DNA from 3 places in the Streptococcus dentasini genome. Region 1 is predicted to be linked to each of the others. Evidence: predicted binding sites of a transcription regulator. Region 1 holds the regulator's gene; each other region holds the start of a gene.
What was found. The regulator HrcA, encoded in region 1, represses chaperone genes, less so after heat shock. The targets are predictions, from matches to a motif close to TTAGCACTCNNNNNNNNNGAGTGCTAA.

Region 1 (6,186 bases):
CTTTGCCTTCAGTTTCTTTAATGGTCTTTTCTGTTGCAAAGATCGCTTGGTCAACTTCATTCTTGAGGTCAACTTCTTCTTTACGCTTAGCATCAGCATCAGCATTAGCTTCCGCATCTTTCATCATACGATCGATTTCTTCTTCAGAAAGACCGTCATTTGACTTGATAACGATGTGTTGTTCTTTTTGCGTACCGAGGTCTTTAGCCTTAACAGATACGATACCGTTCTTGTCAATATCAAATGTTACTTCGATTTGTGGCACACCACGAGGAGCAGCTGGAATATCGGTCAATTGGAAGCGTCCCAAAGTCTTGTTGTCCGCTGCCATTGGGCGTTCACCTTGAAGAACGTGGATATCAACGGCTGGTTGGTTATCGGCTGCGGTTGAAAAGACTTGTGACTTAGAGGTTGGGATAGTTGTGTTGCGGTCAATCAACTTCGTGAAGACACCGCCCATAGTTTCGATACCAAGTGACAGTGGGGTAACATCAAGAAGCACGACGTCTTTGACATCGCCAGTAATCACACCACCTTGAATAGCAGCACCCATAGCAACCACTTCATCAGGGTTTACAGATTTGTTTGGTTCTTTACCAGTTTCAGCCTTAACTGCTTCAACAACAGCAGGGATACGCGTTGAACCACCAACCAAGATGACTTCATCAATTTCTGACAGGCTTAAATCAGCATCAGACAATGCTTGGCGAACAGGGGTCTTGGTGCGTTCAACAAGATCGCGAGTCAAATCATCGAATTTAGCACGTGTTAATGAGACTTCCAAGTGGAGCGGTCCAGCATCACCCGCAGTGATGAAAGGCAGGCTGATTTGTGTTTGGGTGACACCTGACAAGTCCTTCTTAGCTTTTTCGGCAGCATCTTTCAAACGTTGCAGAGCCATCTTGTCAGTTGACAGGTCAATTCCGTTTTCTTTCTTGAATTCATCAACCAAGAAATCAATGATTTTTTGGTCGAAATCGTCACCACCTAGTTTGTTGTCACCAGCAGTCGCCAATACATCGAAGACACCATCACCCAATTCAAGAATCGAGACATCAAAGGTACCACCACCAAGGTCAAACACTAAGATTTTTTCATCTTTATCTTGTTTATCAAGACCATAAGCAAGGGCTGCTGCAGTTGGTTCGTTGACGATCCGTTCGACTTCAAGACCAGCGATTTTACCAGCATCTTTAGTTGCTTGACGTTGCGCATCATTGAAGTAGGCCGGAACAGTGATGACAGCCTTTTCAACTTTTTCACCAAGATAATCTTCAGCATATCCCTTGATGTATTGCAGAATCATAGCTGAAATTTCTTGAGGAGTATATTCTTTATCATTGGCAGAAACTTTTTCAGAGGTTCCCATTTTAGACTTAATGGAAATAACCGTATCTGGGTTTGTTACTGCTTGACGCTTAGCGGCATCACCGACAATGATTTCCCCATTTTTAAATGAGACAACCGAAGGAGTTGTACGGTTACCTTCTGGGTTAGCGATAATTTTACTTTCAGTTCCTTCAAGAACGGCAACTGCTGAGTTTGTTGTTCCTAAGTCAATACCAATAATTTTAGACATAATACAAGATACCAAGAACATTGAAACAGTCCAGCGACTGCTATTAACGTTCAATTCCTTTCAAAATTTAAATTATTATTCTTGTTCGTTATTTACTAGTTTTCTGTCATTTCGGACAAGTCAGTCTGTTACTAGTTTGATAACAAAATCAATACCATTTTGCTATCGAGCTAGTAAGGAGTCTAGGCAATCCGCCATAGCGGTTGCCGTATAATGATGAGGCGTTTTAATGCCCATCATTATTGACTAGTTATACACCACCACCATAGCTGGCCGAAGCAGCCGATCGTGCAGTTTGTAGCCTTTTTGGAAGATTTCTGCAATACTGTCTGCTGGGTGCTCATCGTCAGCTGGTAAGGTCTGCACTGCCATGTGAAAATTGTGATCAAAGCTTTCGACTGTTACTTCTTCCACACCTTCTTCTTTGAGAGCTTGGATCAGGCTTTCTTGTACCATTTCCAAGCCTTTTTTCACATCATCGCTCAAGCCCTCAACCGCTAAAGCACGCTCCAAATTATCCAAACTAGGCAAAATCGCCTTAGCTAGATCCTGTGAACGATACTTTTGCAGCTGCTGGCGCTCTTCATTGGCACGTCGCTGAATATTTTGCATCTCCGCGTGAGCCCGCAGATATTTATTTTCAAAATCATCTGCCTTCGCAAGAGCTTCTTCAAGTTCTGATTTTTCAGGAGCCTCTTCATCATTATCGACTACAGTCGCCTCCTGTTGATTTTCTTCATCTTCAGAAACCGCTGTCACTGTCTCTTCAGCAGCCTCTTCGTTTTCTTTTTTAATATCTTCTGACATAATGCCTCCTATTTAATTTACCTCGTAATGATTACTGCTAAGATAGCGATAAAAATCCGCTAACTTCATCGTTAAAACCCGACTAACAATGCTAAGAAGTCCCAAAGTCCGCTGATAATCTACAGTAACAGGCCCCATAAGACTCAAGCTACCGAATCCACGATAAGGGATTAAAAATTTGTAGGATAACTGAGTCAAAGCCTTAAGCCCTTGTTGATTTTCTTCAGCCAATCGAATAACATAAGGCTGCTCATCTTGAAATTGTTTTCTAATATCCAGAGCCAACTCTTGATTATTATCAAACAAGCGATAGGTTTTAACATCAGCATATCTGAGGAGATTCTCTTTACCAGATAAGAACAGTTTTTCTACAAACATTTCCTTAAAGATATGTTCAAATAATTCCAAGACATTATCTGTTACCTTGAAATAGCGTTGGACAATCTGCGGGATCTCAGTTCGAATCCGATAATGAATTTCCATCACTGTTTGCCCTAAAAAGCGTTCACATACCAGATTGCTTAAAGTGGCTAAATCCTCATCAAGAAAATTCTTGGGAATAGCAAACTGACTTGTAACAGTATTGGAATCATCAAAAGTCATGACAGCTAGAGCATCGTGGTGACTGAGCTTTACAATATCAAAAGCGCTCAAGCGCTGATTGCTAGGTTCAACATCCAGAGCAACAGCAGTACAGCCAGTCAGCTTCGCCAAAATATCACTAGCCTTTTGTAACAAATCCTCTAATTTAAAAAATTCAAAATCAAAAGCCTTGACGACCTCATAGACATCCGCTTCATCAACACGCTCAAGATTTAACAAATGATTGACATAGTATTGAAAACCTTGACGACTGGGCAAGCGACCACTTGATGTATGAGCTTTTTCCAATAAACCAATTTTTTCTAAAGCAGCCATATCATTACGAATCGTAGCACTGCTAGAAGCAATGTAGTTCTGTAAAAGCTTTGATCCGACAGGTTCATGAGTCTGTGTAAACAATTCAATAATGACAGACAAAATATCATTTTGACGCTGTGTAATCATCCCCAACACCTCCTGTCAGATTTAGCACTCTTATGACACGAGTGCTAACTTATGTTTCTATTATACTGCTCTAAAAATTGATGTCAAGGGAAAAACTCAAAAAATTAGCACTCTTTCAAAAAGAGTGCTAAAAAACTTATTTCTTCTGCAATTGGGCAATAGGTTAGGAACCTTCCATCCACCTCATTTATCATACTTTGTTAGCTGATGCTTCTGAATAATAGCAGTCAGTTTATCCGCATAATGAGGATCAGGACTAACGCCAGCTTTTTGCAAGGCTTGAACAGCAGTCGTGTATTCCTCAGCTGTTGCTACTGTTGTATAAAGCTGGGTCCCCCACAGTCCAGAACTCAATGCCTCCATATAAGCCGAAAGGCTACTCTGCCAGTCCGTATAAATGGCGTAAGGCTGCTTAACTGTCCGCCATTGACCCGATTCGTAAGACTGAGTCGTTAAAACAATCCTTGCCTGTCCTGATTGTGCTAACATACCTGTATAGTTGTGATAACGCACCGCTAGTAAATTAGAGCCATAGTCAGACGACTGAGCCATCTGGGCAATGATAATAGAAGCTTTGACTCCATACGCTTTGGATAGTTTTTGAGCAGTTGGAGCAACCTCCTTGATAAAAGCTTCCTGACTATAGTGAGATACCACCTTAGTGTTGGCAGCCTTAGTTCTCATGTTAAAAAGCAAGGGCAAAAGGATAAGGGCTAAAACAAAGCCAAAAACAATTATAAAAGGCCGAAATTTTAGCCTAGTTCTCATAAATATACCTCCTTACTTATTTCTTCTTGAGCACTGCAAGGTACTCTTCCAAGCTTAGATCATGCTCCGTCATATATTTGGCCGAGGCCTTACCGACATAGCGGAAATGCCAGTCTTCATAGTCTACGCCTGTTGAGTCACTTTTGCCCTTTTCAAAGCGTAACACAAAACCATATCGGGGGGCCAACTTCTTAATTTGAGAAACAACAGTTGGATCGCTTTCGTTAAGATTGTCAACGGTACTCATATCAATAGCTAAACCTGTCTGATGTTCACTAGCACCTGCCGGCTGCGAATAGGTTTTGACCTTTTCCTTGGCCTCATCCTCGCTCAAACTAGGATCACTGGACATTTCTTGTTTAACATAAGAACTAAAGAGCTCCTCCTGGTAGGCGACACTGCGATAGCCTGAAATCAAATGCTCACTGCTATCAATTTGTTGGGCCGCCGCTAAAAAATCTCTAACATTATCAGCAATCCGAGAATCCACCTCTATATTATCCACTGAAGTCAATTCAGGATTAAGTTCTTCTGTAAGATTATCCCGATTGACAAGAATCAGCTGCCAATCGTCTGCTGAAACACTTGGTAATTCTGCAGTTGCTTTAGACTCTTTCATAGCAGATTGATGAGAAGACGAATTGACTTGAGACTGGTGAGATTCTTGTTTATCACGAACATAGGCAACACCAAAAATAATTAGCAGGGCAGCGATAAAAGCTACCAAGAGATTGCGATTACGACTTTTCATACACTTCCTTTTCTAACAATTCTCTGCCTTTTTGGCGATAAGACATATCACCGATAGCATCAATATGAAATCGACCTTCTTCATAAGTCAGCTGACAAACACTGCCATTATCTAGAGCTAGACTGCGCGGTAAAGTTGAATCCAGCAGTCCCATCAGTGTGCCGATAGTCATACCGTGGCTAACTACGATAGCATCACCACCCCCTTGACTCTCAACTTCCTTAGCAATATCGGTAAATCCCGAAAGGATCCTTTCCCTCAGCACATCCCAAGGCTCAGCCCAGCCTGCTGTATCAACGGCTAAAATAGCATCAGCCATATCCTTATATGTCAGCTCTTCAATAGGCTTATCAAAAACCCGTGGCATAACACCGTTAAAGAGTTCAGCATCATACCCTCCGTCCAAGCTACCAAAGCACCACTCTCGAATCCGCTTATCCCGCTTATAAGGGATCGTCTCTTGCCCCAGTTCACTCAGGATAATTTCCATCGTCTGTAGAGTCCGGCCACTGTCGCTAGAGTAAGCCGCAGCAAAATGCAAACCGGCCGCTTTCAAGCCAAGACCCAACTCCTTGATTCCTTTTTCTCCATCTTTCGTCAAGGGTGTATCTGACCACCCCTGCGCCCGACCAATTGTATTAAACATGGTTTTCCCGTGACGGGCAATAAATAGTCGTGTTTTTGCCATAATAAGACCTTCTCCCGAGTTTTTTATTATTATACCAAATTTAAGCCAATTAAAACACCTATCAAAAAATAGGTGTCCAATAATTAATTTTTAAAACTATGAATAGGGGCAGGAATCTGACCACCTCTCGCAATAAAATCTGCAGATGATTTCTTGTTGACAGACATAACCGGGGCTGCGCCCAACAGACCGCCGAATTCGATCATATCGCCTTCTTTTCCTTTAGGAATAATGCGCACCGCTGTTGTTTTCTGATTAATTACGCCGATAGCTGCCTCATCAGCAATCATGGCCGCAATAGTCTCTGCTGGGGTCTCCTCGGGAATAGCAATCATGTCTAAACCAACCGAACAAATCGCTGTCATTGCTTCTAATTTTTCCAGATTCAGAGAACCGCTTTGCACTGCTGCAATCATCCCTTCATCCTCCGACACAGGGATAAAGGCACCGGATAGACCGCCAACTTGGTTGCAGGCCATAACACCGCCCTTTTTGACTTGGTCATTAAGCAGAGCCAGCGCTGCCGTTGTCCCATGAGTGCCGACT
Region 2 (6,186 bases), on a different contig from region 1:
CTGGTTACAAGGTGAAATTCCAGCTCCTACCAGATGTTTCTATCGGCTACTGGTCAGACTTTAAATCACAATTTGGTTATTAACGTAGAAGGCTTGTCTAGGTTTTAAAACACTGGGTAAACTACGGCAATCGTTATGGTGGCTTACCTATCTACCTTACTAACTTTATAGAAACTGCCTATAAGCAGTTTTGTCTGGTGATAAAGAGAAAGGCGATTGTCGCCAGTTTTCTCGTAACGTTTTAGTATCTTGTTAACTGAACACGGGCTAAAATCCTAGTAAAAAAGATAAACGTCCTTGTGTCTTTACGACACAGCGTCCGTTTCCTATTTTTATACGGATTTCTTCACGCCCTTTGTATCTTGCTAATTGAATACGAGCTGCGAGCTGTGTCAAAAAGACAGCTTCTCCTAGAGTCTTGCGACTCTTCGTCGAACCTGCTATTTTGCCTCTGCTCGCTGACGCTCTTAGTATCTTGGTAATTGAACACGGGCTAAAAGCGTCGAGAAAAAGATAGCCTGCCTTATGCGCAAAGCGCATGGCGTTAGGCTCCTATTTTCTTCTCGCTTTCTTAACGCCCTTTGTATCTTTAAATAAAGGAGAATTATTATGACAATTTCTTGGTTACAAGCAGCCATTCTTGGCTTGTTTGCCTGTTTGTCTTCCATGCCTGGCCTAGGTGGTACGACCATTGGTAACTACACTTTAGGTCGTCCCTTAGTCGGAGGTCTGGTCTGTGGCCTGATCCTTGGAGATCTTAAAACGGGTATCGTTTGTGGGGTTGCTATGCAGCTCGTTTACATCGCCTTGGTAACACCTGGTGGTACTGTATCAGCCGATGTTCGTGCGGTATCTTATATCGGTATTCCTTTGGCGATGGTTGCTATTCATTCACAAGGGCTGTCAGCTAATTCAGCTGATGCAGCTAACCTTGCAAAATCAATGGGAACCTTGGTAGGTACTATTGGTACCGTGCTTTTCTACGGAACAGCTACTATGAACCTAGTATGGCAGCACATCGGCTGGAGAGCTGTTGAAAAGAGAGATTATAAAAAACTGTATGCAGTAGACTGGGGCCTTCCTTGGGTCTCCCATATCATCTTTTCATTCATCCCAACGCTAATTATGTGTAAATTAGGAGCAAGCGCAGTTACGGCGTTGAAAGAAGCACTGCCACTGGATGGTATTCCAATGAAGACCCTCTTTACGGTAGGTTCCTTGCTCCCATGTGTAGGGATTGCTATTCTTTTGAAACAAATTGTTGATAAGGCAGTTGACTTTATCCCATTCTTTGTTGGATTTACTCTTGCAGCATCATTGGGATTGAACTTGGTATCATGTGCAGTCATTTCCCTTATCTTTGCGGTCTTGTTCTATGAACTAGAAATGGCTAAAAACGCTAAGGCTACAGCAGTAGCTGGTGCAGATAATCTAGAATTTGATGACGATGAGGAGGATATCTAAGATGGCTCAAAAGAAAATTTCAAAGAAAACACTAACTAAATCCTTCCATCATTGGTATTATGGGAACTTAACCTGCTTCTCACAAGAGCATATGCAGACCTTTGGTTACCTGACCTCTATGCTGCCAATCGTTGAAGAGCTTTACGATAATGAAGATGATAAAGCGCGTTCGATGCAGACCTATACGGCCTTCTTCAATACAGAACCACAACTTGGTTCCCTTATTGTTGGGGTAACAGCTGGCTTGGAAGAAGCTCGTGCGAATGGTTCAGATGGTGTTGATGATGAAACTATCAATGGTCTACGTGCTGGTTTGATGGGACCGGTTGCTGGTATCGGTGATTCCCTTGTTGTCGGTACTTTGATTCCAATTATCTTAGGGATTGCCCTTGGCTTGTCAACTGGCGGTTCGCCGGTCGGTGCGATATTCTATATTGTGGTTTGGAATCTCTTAGCCTACTTCGGTATGCGTTTTGCCTACTTCAAGGGCTATGAACTTGGGGATAAGGCAGTTGAAGTTTTGGTTGGCCCTCAAGGACAAGCTATCCGTAAAGCCGTAGCTATCGTTGGTGGTATGGTTGTCGGTGCTGTAGCTGCGACTTGGGTTCCTATTAAAACATCCTTTGAATTGAAGAATTCTTCTGGAAAAGCTTTCTTAGTGCTGCAAGACCAGTTGGATGGTGTTTATCCAGGCTTGTTAACAGCTTTAATTACCGTTTTCTGCTGGTGGTTGATGGCTAAGAAAAATATGTCGCCAATTAAAGTTATGCTGCTCTTAGTAGTTCTTGCTCTTGTTGGTGTCCTGACAGGCTTCTTCGATCCAGGATTAAAATACTAAATCAAAAAATGGAGCGCTTATGCTGACAGAAAAAGAATTTATCACCGGTTATGAGAAGGAGATTGCCTACCAAAAGCATATGATTGAAAATCTAGGACGTTGGTTTACGCTGATGTTTCTCATTGCTAGCATTGGTATCATCTTAGTTTATCTGCTTTCAGCATATCTCGTCGTTCGTATTATCGGTATTGTCCTGATTATCTTGGGAGTATTAGGAATGCTGCTCTTTGGCTACGGTATTTACAAGGGGCGCCTTAATGTCCAAAAAGTTATCGATGACTTTGAAGAAAAGATGACTCGGGCAAAAGCAAAATAAAACAAAAACTTTGTCGGAAGACAGAGTTTTTTCTTGACTATTTTTGACCAAATGATACAATGATAAGTGTAATTAGCACTCAAGATATTAGAGTGCTAAAAAATATTGGAGGTTTATTATGTTGAAGCCATTAGGTGATCGTATTGTTGTAAAATTTGAAGAAGTAGAAGAAACGACAGCAAGTGGTTTTGTTCTAGCGGGCGGCTCTCATGAAGCCACTAAAACAGCGACTGTTGTAGCCGTTGGTCAGGGTAGTCGTACCTTGACAGGAGAACTCGTTGCTCCAAGCGTTTCTGCGGGTGATAAAGTACTCGTTGAAAATGGAGCTGGTCTTGACGTCAAAGACGGTGATGACAAGGTCTCAATCATTCGCGAAGCAGATATTTTAGCTGTATTAGCCTAATCGGCTAGATGATCCATGTCTGTAGTAATTTTATAAATAGAAACTTTAGAAAGTAGGAAAGTAACTATTATGGCAAAAGATATTAAATTTTCAGCTGATGCCCGTTCCGCTATGGTGCGCGGGGTTGATGCGTTGGCAGATACTGTTAAGGTAACGCTTGGCCCTAAAGGCCGTAATGTTGTTTTGGAAAAATCCTTTGGTTCACCTTTGATTACGAATGATGGTGTAACTATTGCTAAGGAAATCGAACTAGAAGACCATTTTGAAAACATGGGAGCTAAATTAGTTTCAGAAGTTGCTTCAAAAACTAATGATATTGCAGGTGACGGAACCACTACAGCCACTGTTTTGACCCAAGCCATCGTTCGCGAAGGGCTTAAGAATGTTACGGCAGGTGCCAACCCAATTGGTATCCGTCGGGGTATCGAAACAGCTGTTTCAACAGCTGTTGAAGGCTTAAAAGCTATCGCTCAACCAGTTTCTGGTAAAGAAGCTATTGCACAAGTTGCTGCTGTATCTTCACGTTCTGAAAAAGTTGGTGAATACATTTCAGAAGCTATGGAAAAAGTTGGCAATGACGGTGTCATCACCATTGAAGAATCCCGTGGTATGGAAACTGAATTGGACGTTGTTGAAGGGATGCAATTTGATCGCGGTTACCTCTCTCAATACATGGTAACCGATAACGAAAAGATGGTTGCTGATCTGGATAATCCTTATATCTTGATTACCGATAAGAAAATTTCAAATATCCAAGATGTACTTCCTCTTTTAGAAGAAGTACTTAAAACCAGCCGCCCGCTCTTGATTATCGCAGACGATGTTGATGGTGAAGCTTTGCCTACATTGGTTCTAAATAAGATTCGCGGAACCTTTAATGTTGTTGCGGTTAAGGCACCAGGTTTTGGTGATCGCCGCAAGGCTATGCTGGAAGATATTGCTGTTTTGACTGGTGGTACTGTCATTACCGAAGACCTTGGCTTGGAACTCAAGGATGCCAGCATTGCTTCTCTCGGTCAGGCTGCTAAAATCACTATCGACAAAGATTCAACAGTGATTGTTGAAGGAGCTGGAGAAGCCTCTGCCATTACAGAGCGTGTCAACTTGATCAAATCACAATTAGAAACAACAACATCAGACTTTGATCGTGAAAAGTTGCAAGAACGGTTGGCAAAATTATCTGGTGGTGTTGCAGTTATCAAGGTTGGTGCTGCGACTGAAACCGAATTAAAAGAAATGAAACTCCGCATTGAAGATGCCCTTAATGCAACCCGCGCTGCTGTTGAAGAAGGTATCGTTGCCGGTGGTGGTACAGCCCTTGTTAATGTCATTGAAAAAGTTGCCTCTCTTGATGTGAAGGGGGATGAAGCAACTGGCCGTAATATTGTCCTGCGTGCGCTTGAAGAACCCGTTCGTCAAATTGCCCGTAACGCTGGCTATGAAGGTTCTGTTATCATCGAAAAACTTAAAGCTAGCGCTGTTGGTACAGGCTTTAATGCAGCCGATGGAAGCTGGGTAGATATGGTTGAAGCAGGAATCATTGATCCTGTCAAAGTTAGCCGTTCAGCCCTGCAAAATGCAGCTTCTGTTGCTAGCCTCATTCTAACAACTGAAGCTGTTGTCGCTGATCACCCAGAAGAGTCATCAGCACCGGCAGCACCAGCTATGGATCCAGGTATGATGGGTGGCATGATGTAATAAAGGCATGCGCACAAGCTATAAAAACTAGCCCAATGATGGCTAGTTTTTTTTGATGCGATTTAATTTGGCTCCCCTTTGCGTTTTTAAGAGAGCATCTCACCATTCAAATCGATGAAAATTTTAGTTTTGAACTGCTTAGAGTTTCTAAAGCCCAAAGTTTGGTATTTGATAAGTCGATTTTTTAATCTGTCAAGAAAAAGTTTGAAATATTCTGAAAATAATTCAATGAATCCGATTTCCTGCCTGAAATCGGAGGGAGACGCTGTTTTTTAGGCCGCAGCCTATTTGAGACAGAGGGTCTGTTTTCAGGAAGACAGGTTTTTGATTGACAATCTTTTTTCTTTAGTCTAAAATTAGTTAACAAAAGTAATTACCTTTGTTAACTAAAAGGAGGAAAACAATGCCATCTACTGCCCAGCTTTTTTCACAGGTCTATGATAAGGCTCTAATCCGCTATCAGAATAACCCGAACAGGAGCAAGGATTTTCCGGAATTATCTGCTGGTGACAGCCACTACATTGAGATACTCTACGGTTTAGGTAAGACGAGTCTGACTGATTTTGCTGCTAAGGCTGGTATTTCAAGACCGGCTGCCAGCCGCATTATCCAGAACTTTACCAAAAAGGGCTACGTCTTAAAAACCCCTTCCAGACAGGACAAACGGGTCTCTTATCTGGAGCTGGTGCCCGATTTGCAAGAGCACAGCCGCAGGAATTTCCTTCTGGCTGATCAGGTCTTTATGGAAATGCTGTCCGTTTTAAGCGATCAGGAACAAGAAGACCTGCACCGTTTGATTGAAAAGATCAATAAGGAGTTTTAGCTGAATGGAACAAAAGAAGATTGAACAGAAAGCCCTGATGGTTGGTATCGTCATGAATGTTCTGATGGGGCTGTCGGGACTGATTGTTTACCGCATTACCAGAATTGAGGCCCTCTTTATTGATGCCTATTACACCATCATTGCCCTGTTTTCCGGTCTGCTGGCTATCTTTATTTCCAAAACCAGTGCCAAGAGGACAGACTTATTTCCCAACGGTTTCTTTATTTTGGAGCCCCTCTATGCCCTTTTGAAATCCAGCCTGTCGCTGCTGCTGCTGACTTCGTCAACAATTACCGTCTCTATCAGTGCTTACCGCTATTTTGTCCACGGACAGGGAGACATTCTCAATGCTTTGCCTGTTGTCCCCTACACGCTTGTTATGGTTTGCCTCTGCCTCAGTCTGTCTTTTTACTATAAGAGACAGAATAAGAAAATCGGCGGAGCCAGCACCATGCTGCTGTCTGAAAGCAAAAATTCGCTGGTTGACGGGATGATTTCAGCTGGTGTCGGGGTTGCTGCGCTGCTGGTATTTATGCTTGATGCAGACTCTCCTTTAGGTTTTCTCAAATACACTGGTGACTTCTTCATCACAGTTGTGTTGGTTGCCATCACCATTAAGGAGCCCCTGTCAATTGTCCGCAGTG
Region 3 (6,186 bases), on a different contig from region 1:
AATTAGATAGGTGACGCAAACTATCCTTAGGCAAGTCAATACTGATGATTTGGTAAGGAATATTAAGTCTAGCTTCTTGCAAAATCACAGTTTTGTTCTCCTTTTATTAAGCTATGGCAGAAGCTTATTATCTAAGCGCTCCGCAGATAACAAAGACCAAATACTAGGGTGAATAGGCTCCCCTCTCGCTAACTCCGTTTGGTTAGTTAAATCAACTAACCAAATATCGTGTCGCAAAACCGCTCTACTTATCTAGTGGCTGATCAGAAGTTGGAAATTAAGCTCGCAAAGCAAGGCATCAATGAAAGACTCAAAGGAAAGCAAGGTAACCAGAATCTCTAATTGCTCAGTAATCATTTCTTCCTTTCCCATTATCGCAGCTTTCTAATTTTTAGACAACGGCTTCACAGAGTCCTTGGAGTGCTTTAATAACCAGTATAAATACTAATTTTATTTGTCCTTATTATAGCACAGAAAAGCTGTAAATTCGCCTGTTTTCAATAGATTAGAATGGTTATAATAGGGTGCTCTTAACAGTTCTTATTCCAGATTTAAACTGTAAAATACTTTTCAACTATAAATTGAGCATAATACGTTTTTTCCATTGATAATGAATCCCCAGAAAAAGAAGTTACAACTAAAATATGATAAGAAAACTTGCCTAGTATCGGCCAGCTAACCAATACTAATTAAAAAAGCCGAGATAAAAATTCTCAGCCTCTTTATACAAACGCGTTATAAGAACTTGCCTTTTTTCTGTTTATCCCAGCGGCAAAATAGAAAGACGAGGGAAATTGATTCCTTCTCTATTCTCCTACTTATTAACTCTCATAAGACTTTCCCTAAGAAGTCCTTGGTCCGCTCCTCCTTTGTTTGATCAAAAACCTGCTGCGGACTCCCTTCTTCTACGATGACACCACCATCCATAAAGATAACACGATCTGCGACTTCTTTGGCAAATCCCATTTCGTGGGTGACGATAACCATGGTCATACCGGACTTCGCCAAGTCTTGGATAACAGCGAGCACTTCCCCAACCATTTCGGGATCGAGAGCTGATGTGGGTTCATCAAAGAGAAGAACATCTGGATCCATGGCTAAACCGCGTGCAATTGCAATCCGCTGCTGCTGACCACCTGATAACGATGTTGGATTGGCTTTGGCCTTATCTTTCAGTCCAACCTTGTCCAGTAATTCATAGGCTTTTTCTTCTGCCTGAGGTCGAGACTGTCCTTTGATTTTCGTTGGTGCTAAAGTAATATTTTCCAGTACATTCATATTAGGAAAGAGGTTAAATTGTTGGAACACCATTCCCATTTTCTCACGCATCTTGAAAACGTCGTTTCTTTTATCTGTAATATCAACACCTTCAAAGCTGATCGTTCCTTTAGTCGGCACTTCCAGCAGGTTCATGGCACGCAGGAAAGTAGATTTCCCTGATCCCGACGGACCGATGATGGCAACAACTTCTCCTTTTTTAATTTCTAAATCTATTCCTTTGAGAACTTCGTTATTGCCAAAATATTTATGCAGATTTTTAATACTAATCAATGTATCTGTCATTATTTTTGTCCTTTCCCAAGACGGTTTTCAAGTGACTTTTGTCCAGCTGTCAAAATAGTTGTCAGCACCAAATAGTAGAAAGCAGCGAACAAGAGGGGTTCCAGTGGAATATAGGTTGTCGCTAAGACCGTTTGGGCGCCGTTCCACAATTCCATGATACCAATAGTCTGCAAGAGTGAACTGTCTTTAATAATGGTGATAAATTCATTTCCCAAGGCAGGCAGGATATTTTTAAAAGCCTGAGGCAACACCACATAACGCATTGCCTTGGCTGGTTTAATTCCCAGCGAATAAGCCGCTTCGGTCTGACCTTTAGGAACTGCTTCAATCCCAGCACGAACGATTTCTGAAATATAGGCACCGCTATTTAAAGACAGAATAATAATACCTGGAATCAAGCGGGAAAAGTCTAACTCAACCGTACCAAAACCGATTGACGGTGCATTTTTAAAGTCCATCCAAAGAAAGGCAATCATGATTTGAACAACCATAGGTGTTCCACGAAAGACCCAGACATAAAAGCTAACCAGCCAGTTCAGTAACTTGATGTGCGAGCGTTTAGCAAGGGCCACCAGAACGCCCAAGATGGTCCCAAATAAAACGACACAGATAGAAATCATGATGGTGACAATCACGCCATAGTTAAAGTAACCCCAATATTTAGGTAAAAACGAAAAATCAAAATTCACAGATTTACTCCTATTATACGGCTTTGAGCCATTCTTAAAGACCAGCTAGATATATTTTAAATTTTAGCTGCTTATCAATAATTTTATAACCAATTCTATCATAAAATGAATAATAATACAATATCTGTTTATAAAATTAGTTCTCCCTATTAAAAAGGAATTAAAGATTATTCGGACTATTGAAAGCCTATATTGGCTAGTAGAGTGAGAGATTCACAGCAAAACTAAGATTAGGGATCAGTAAAGTTGACTTCATTATACTCGCTTAATAGTCCAGCAAACTTAATAAAATAGGGAACTAAAAACCGAAACGCGGAGCTCCCAACTGATCACTGCACAGAGCTATTATAAGAGATTGATTATAGGTGCTGAAAAATTTTATCCTATACACAGGCCCCTGCTTTTGGATTTGAACAGCAGGCAAGGCTAGTTTAAAAATAAGAAAAAGACCTCCGAGGTGTTAGATTTTAAATCCAACTCCTGAAGATCAATTCAATTATCTTTTTAATTTCTATTTTGTTTTTAATTAGTAGAGCAGATCATAGATTTCCATAGCAATCAAGTCAATGCTGTCAAAGGTGTAGGTTTCACGCGCCTTAATATCACGCAATGTGAAAACAGGGCCATTTTCGGGGTCGTTAGCAAAAGAAACTTCTGCAACAACGAGGCCATCACGTTCAAAATTCCTCTTTAAGTTGCCTCCATCTGTCGTCATCAAATTCAGACGATCAATAATTCTCACCAAATGTGATTCCATGTAGATTCTCCTTAACTAAGATACAAATCCGCAAAATATCGTATGAATTTCAGGAACTCTTGCATCATAATGTTTTTAACTATCCCTATTTTACCATAAAGTAAAAGATTGAGATAGATGAAAGGCCGGAAATCACTGTGATTTTTACATTATTAATTCTCTTGATAGGATTGGTAAAGAATTGCTTTGATAGCGTGCATACGATTTTCTGCCTCTTGGAAAATAACCGAGCTGTACTTTTGAAAGACTTCATCGGTAATTTCTAATTCACTATAGCCGTACTGCTCGTAAATGCTATAACCAATATCGGTATTGGTATCGTGGAAAGCTGGCAAGCAGTGCATAACAATCAGGTCAGGATTATCAGCCAAATCAAGCAGCTCTTTGTTGACCTGATAAGGCAGGAGCAAGTCAATTCTATCCTTGAAATCGACTTCTTCTCCCATGGACACCCAGACATCCGTATAAATCATATCGACCCCTTTTACGTCTATCACATCATCCGTCACTTTTAATACAGCACCTGTATTGTGCAGGTGTGCTAAATCAATGATAGCCTTACTAGGCTGTAAGTCTTTGGGGGCAATAATGGTACAGTTGACACCGAGAATGGCTGATGTTACCAGAAGGGAATTAGCCATATTATTGCGGCCATCTCCTAGGTAGGCGATACTCAAACCATCAAGGCTGCCAAAGTGCTCCGTCAGAGTCAAAAAGTCCGCTATCATCTGGGTAGGATGCCAGGTATCTGTCAAACCGTTCCAAACTGGAACATCGGCATGGGCAGCTAAGGTCTCAATATCTTCCTGCCTGAATCCGCGATATTCGATGCCATCGAACATAGAACCGAGAACTCTGGCTGTATCAATAATTGATTCTTTTTTACCCAGCTGGATTTCACCAGTACCTAGATAGGTAACGTTCATTCCCAAATCTTGTCCTGCCACTGTAAAGGCTGAACGTGTTCTAGTAGAAGTCTTTTCAAAAATGAGAGCAATATTTTGTCCTTCTAGATAGTTATGAGGAATCTTATCCTTTTTGAGCTGCTTAAACTTAGCAGACTGGGTAATTAAATCTAGCAGTTCCTGTTTTGTGAAGTCTATTTCTTTTAAAAATGATTTTGCCATGGTTACCCCTTTTGTATTTTTATACAATAATTCTATAATATTTTGCGTTTTTGTCAAGAATAAACTGTATTTTATTCATTTTTATAAAATTAGCACTCTCACTCTTCCTCTGCTAAAATTATAATCTTTTTACTTGATTTCTAAGTTATGAGTGTTATAATAACAGCATAGAATTTGACCTTTATTGACTATAAGGCCAAATCAGTCAGATTGGAGGTAATCCTATGTTATGTCAAAATTGTCAACTTAACGATGCTAGCATACATCTATACACAAATGTCAATGGGCAGCAAAAGCAGATTGATCTCTGCCAGAACTGCTACCAGATTATGAAAGCTGATCCAGAAAATATTCTCAATAGTAACCCCACTAACCAATCCATGGATTCTTTCTTTGATGATTTCTTTGGTGATTTAAACAATTTTCGCGCTTTTAACCAAGAACTGCCTAACGCTCCTCAAACAGAAGCTGGTAGATCAGGCGGCAATGGAAATGGCAACAACGGTGGAGGAGGCGGCAACAACCGCAGACGCCGTCCGCAGCCCCAAGCACCTCAGCAACCTCAAGGAATCTTGGAGGAATTTGGTATCAACGTCACAGACATTGCCCGTCGCGGTGATGTTGATCCTGTTATTGGGCGCGACCAAGAGATCGTGCGAGTGATTGAAATCCTCAACCGTCGGACAAAAAACAATCCGGTTTTGATCGGGGAACCCGGTGTAGGTAAGACTGCTGTCGTCGAGGGCTTAGCTCAAAAAATTGTCGATGGCAATGTTCCTCAGAAACTGCAAAACAAACAGGTTATCCGTTTGGATGTTGTCAGTCTAGTACAAGGAACAGGTATCCGAGGGCAATTTGAAGAACGCATGCAAAAGTTGATGGAAGAAATCCGTCAACGCCAAGATGTGATTCTCTTTATTGATGAAATCCATGAAATTGTTGGGGCTGGAGGAACAACCGATGGCAGTATGGATGCAGGTAATATCCTGAAACCAGCTCTTGCCCGCGGTGATCTGCAACTGGTCGGAGCTACCACACTCAATGAATATCGAATCATTGAGAAAGATGCTGCACTTGAACGACGGATGCAGCCAGTTAAGGTTGACGAACCGTCTGTTGAAGAGACCATTACGATTTTACGCGGTATTCAGCCTAAATATCAGGATTATCACCATGTTAAGTACACAGATGACGCTATTGAAGCTGCTGCCGTTCTTTCTAACCGCTACATTCAAGATCGCTTCTTGCCCGATAAGGCTATTGACCTTTTGGATGAGGCCGGCTCCAAGATGAATTTAACGCTCAACTTTGTTGATCCTAAGGATATCGACAAGCGTTTAGTTGAGGCAGAAAATCTCAAGGCACAGGCTACACGTGAAGAAGACTTTGAAAAAGCAGCCTACTTCCGTGATCAAATTGCTAAATATAAAGAAATGCAGGCTCAGCAATTATCGGACCAAGATATTCCGGTTATCACTGAAAAACATATCGAAGCAATTGTGGAAGAAAAAACCAATATTCCTGTCGGTGATTTGAAAGAAAAAGAACAATCGCAGTTGGTCAACCTGGCAGATGATTTGAAATCTCATGTTATCGGTCAAGATGCTGCTGTTGATAAGATTGCTAAGGCCATCCGCCGTAACCGTGTCGGTCTGGGAGCTCCGAATCGCCCTATTGGTAGTTTCCTTTTTGTCGGCCCAACCGGTGTTGGTAAGACTGAGCTGTCCAAACAGTTAGCGATTGAACTCTTTGGTTCTGCTGACAGTATGATCCGTTTCGACATGTCTGAATATATGGAAAAACATGCTGTGGCTAAGCTAGTTGGGGCCCCTCCAGGATATGTTGGCTACGAAGAAGCTGGTCAATTAACTGAACAAGTCCGCCGTAATCCTTATTCACTTATTCTTTTAGACGAAGTCGAAAAAGCTCACCCAGATGTCATGCATATGTTCTTGCAGGTGCTAGATGATGGTCGTCTGACAGACGGTCAAGGCCGTACAGTCAGCTTCAAAGATACTATTATCATCATGACTTCAAATGCTGGTACTGG

Region 2: a site for HrcA is predicted at 2,691-2,717, ahead of groES (co-chaperone GroES). Genes of this name have one in related genera too.
Region 3: a site for HrcA is predicted at 4,226-4,252, ahead of ACVR1G_RS02100 (ATP-dependent Clp protease ATP-binding subunit). Genes of this name have one in related genera too.

The regions. Positions count from the first base shown of each region.
Region 1 is NZ_JBRUHS010000012.1:33,467-39,652, reverse strand. Features, by position in the region: gene dnaK (molecular chaperone DnaK) at 1-1,579, opposite strand, end outside; gene grpE (nucleotide exchange factor GrpE) at 1,826-2,386, opposite strand; gene hrcA (heat-inducible transcriptional repressor HrcA) at 2,399-3,433, opposite strand; gene ACVR1G_RS09020 (glycoside hydrolase family 73 protein) at 3,617-4,201, opposite strand; gene ACVR1G_RS09015 (M15 family metallopeptidase) at 4,218-4,952, opposite strand; gene ACVR1G_RS09010 (histidine phosphatase family protein) at 4,939-5,640, opposite strand; gene ACVR1G_RS09005 (PFL family protein) at 5,724-6,186, opposite strand, start outside.
Region 2 is NZ_JBRUHS010000008.1:14,140-20,325, reverse strand. Features, by position in the region: gene ACVR1G_RS06950 (PTS sugar transporter subunit IIB) at 1-83, shown strand, start outside; gene ACVR1G_RS06945 (PTS mannose/fructose/sorbose/N-acetylgalactosamine transporter subunit IIC) at 610-1,464, shown strand; gene ACVR1G_RS06940 (PTS system mannose/fructose/sorbose family transporter subunit IID) at 1,466-2,302, shown strand; gene ACVR1G_RS06935 (DUF202 domain-containing protein) at 2,322-2,618, shown strand; gene groES (co-chaperone GroES) at 2,737-3,021, shown strand; gene groL (chaperonin GroEL) at 3,091-4,719, shown strand; gene ACVR1G_RS06920 (MarR family winged helix-turn-helix transcriptional regulator) at 5,123-5,542, shown strand; gene ACVR1G_RS06915 (cation transporter) at 5,547-6,186, shown strand, end outside.
Region 3 is NZ_JBRUHS010000002.1:127,270-133,455, forward strand. Features, by position in the region: gene ACVR1G_RS02075 (ferrous iron transport protein A) at 1-88, opposite strand, end outside; gene ACVR1G_RS02080 (amino acid ABC transporter ATP-binding protein) at 829-1,563, opposite strand; gene ACVR1G_RS02085 (amino acid ABC transporter permease) at 1,563-2,252, opposite strand; gene ACVR1G_RS02090 (DUF1797 family protein) at 2,779-3,009, opposite strand; gene argF (ornithine carbamoyltransferase) at 3,162-4,136, opposite strand; gene ACVR1G_RS02100 (ATP-dependent Clp protease ATP-binding subunit) at 4,361-6,186, shown strand, end outside.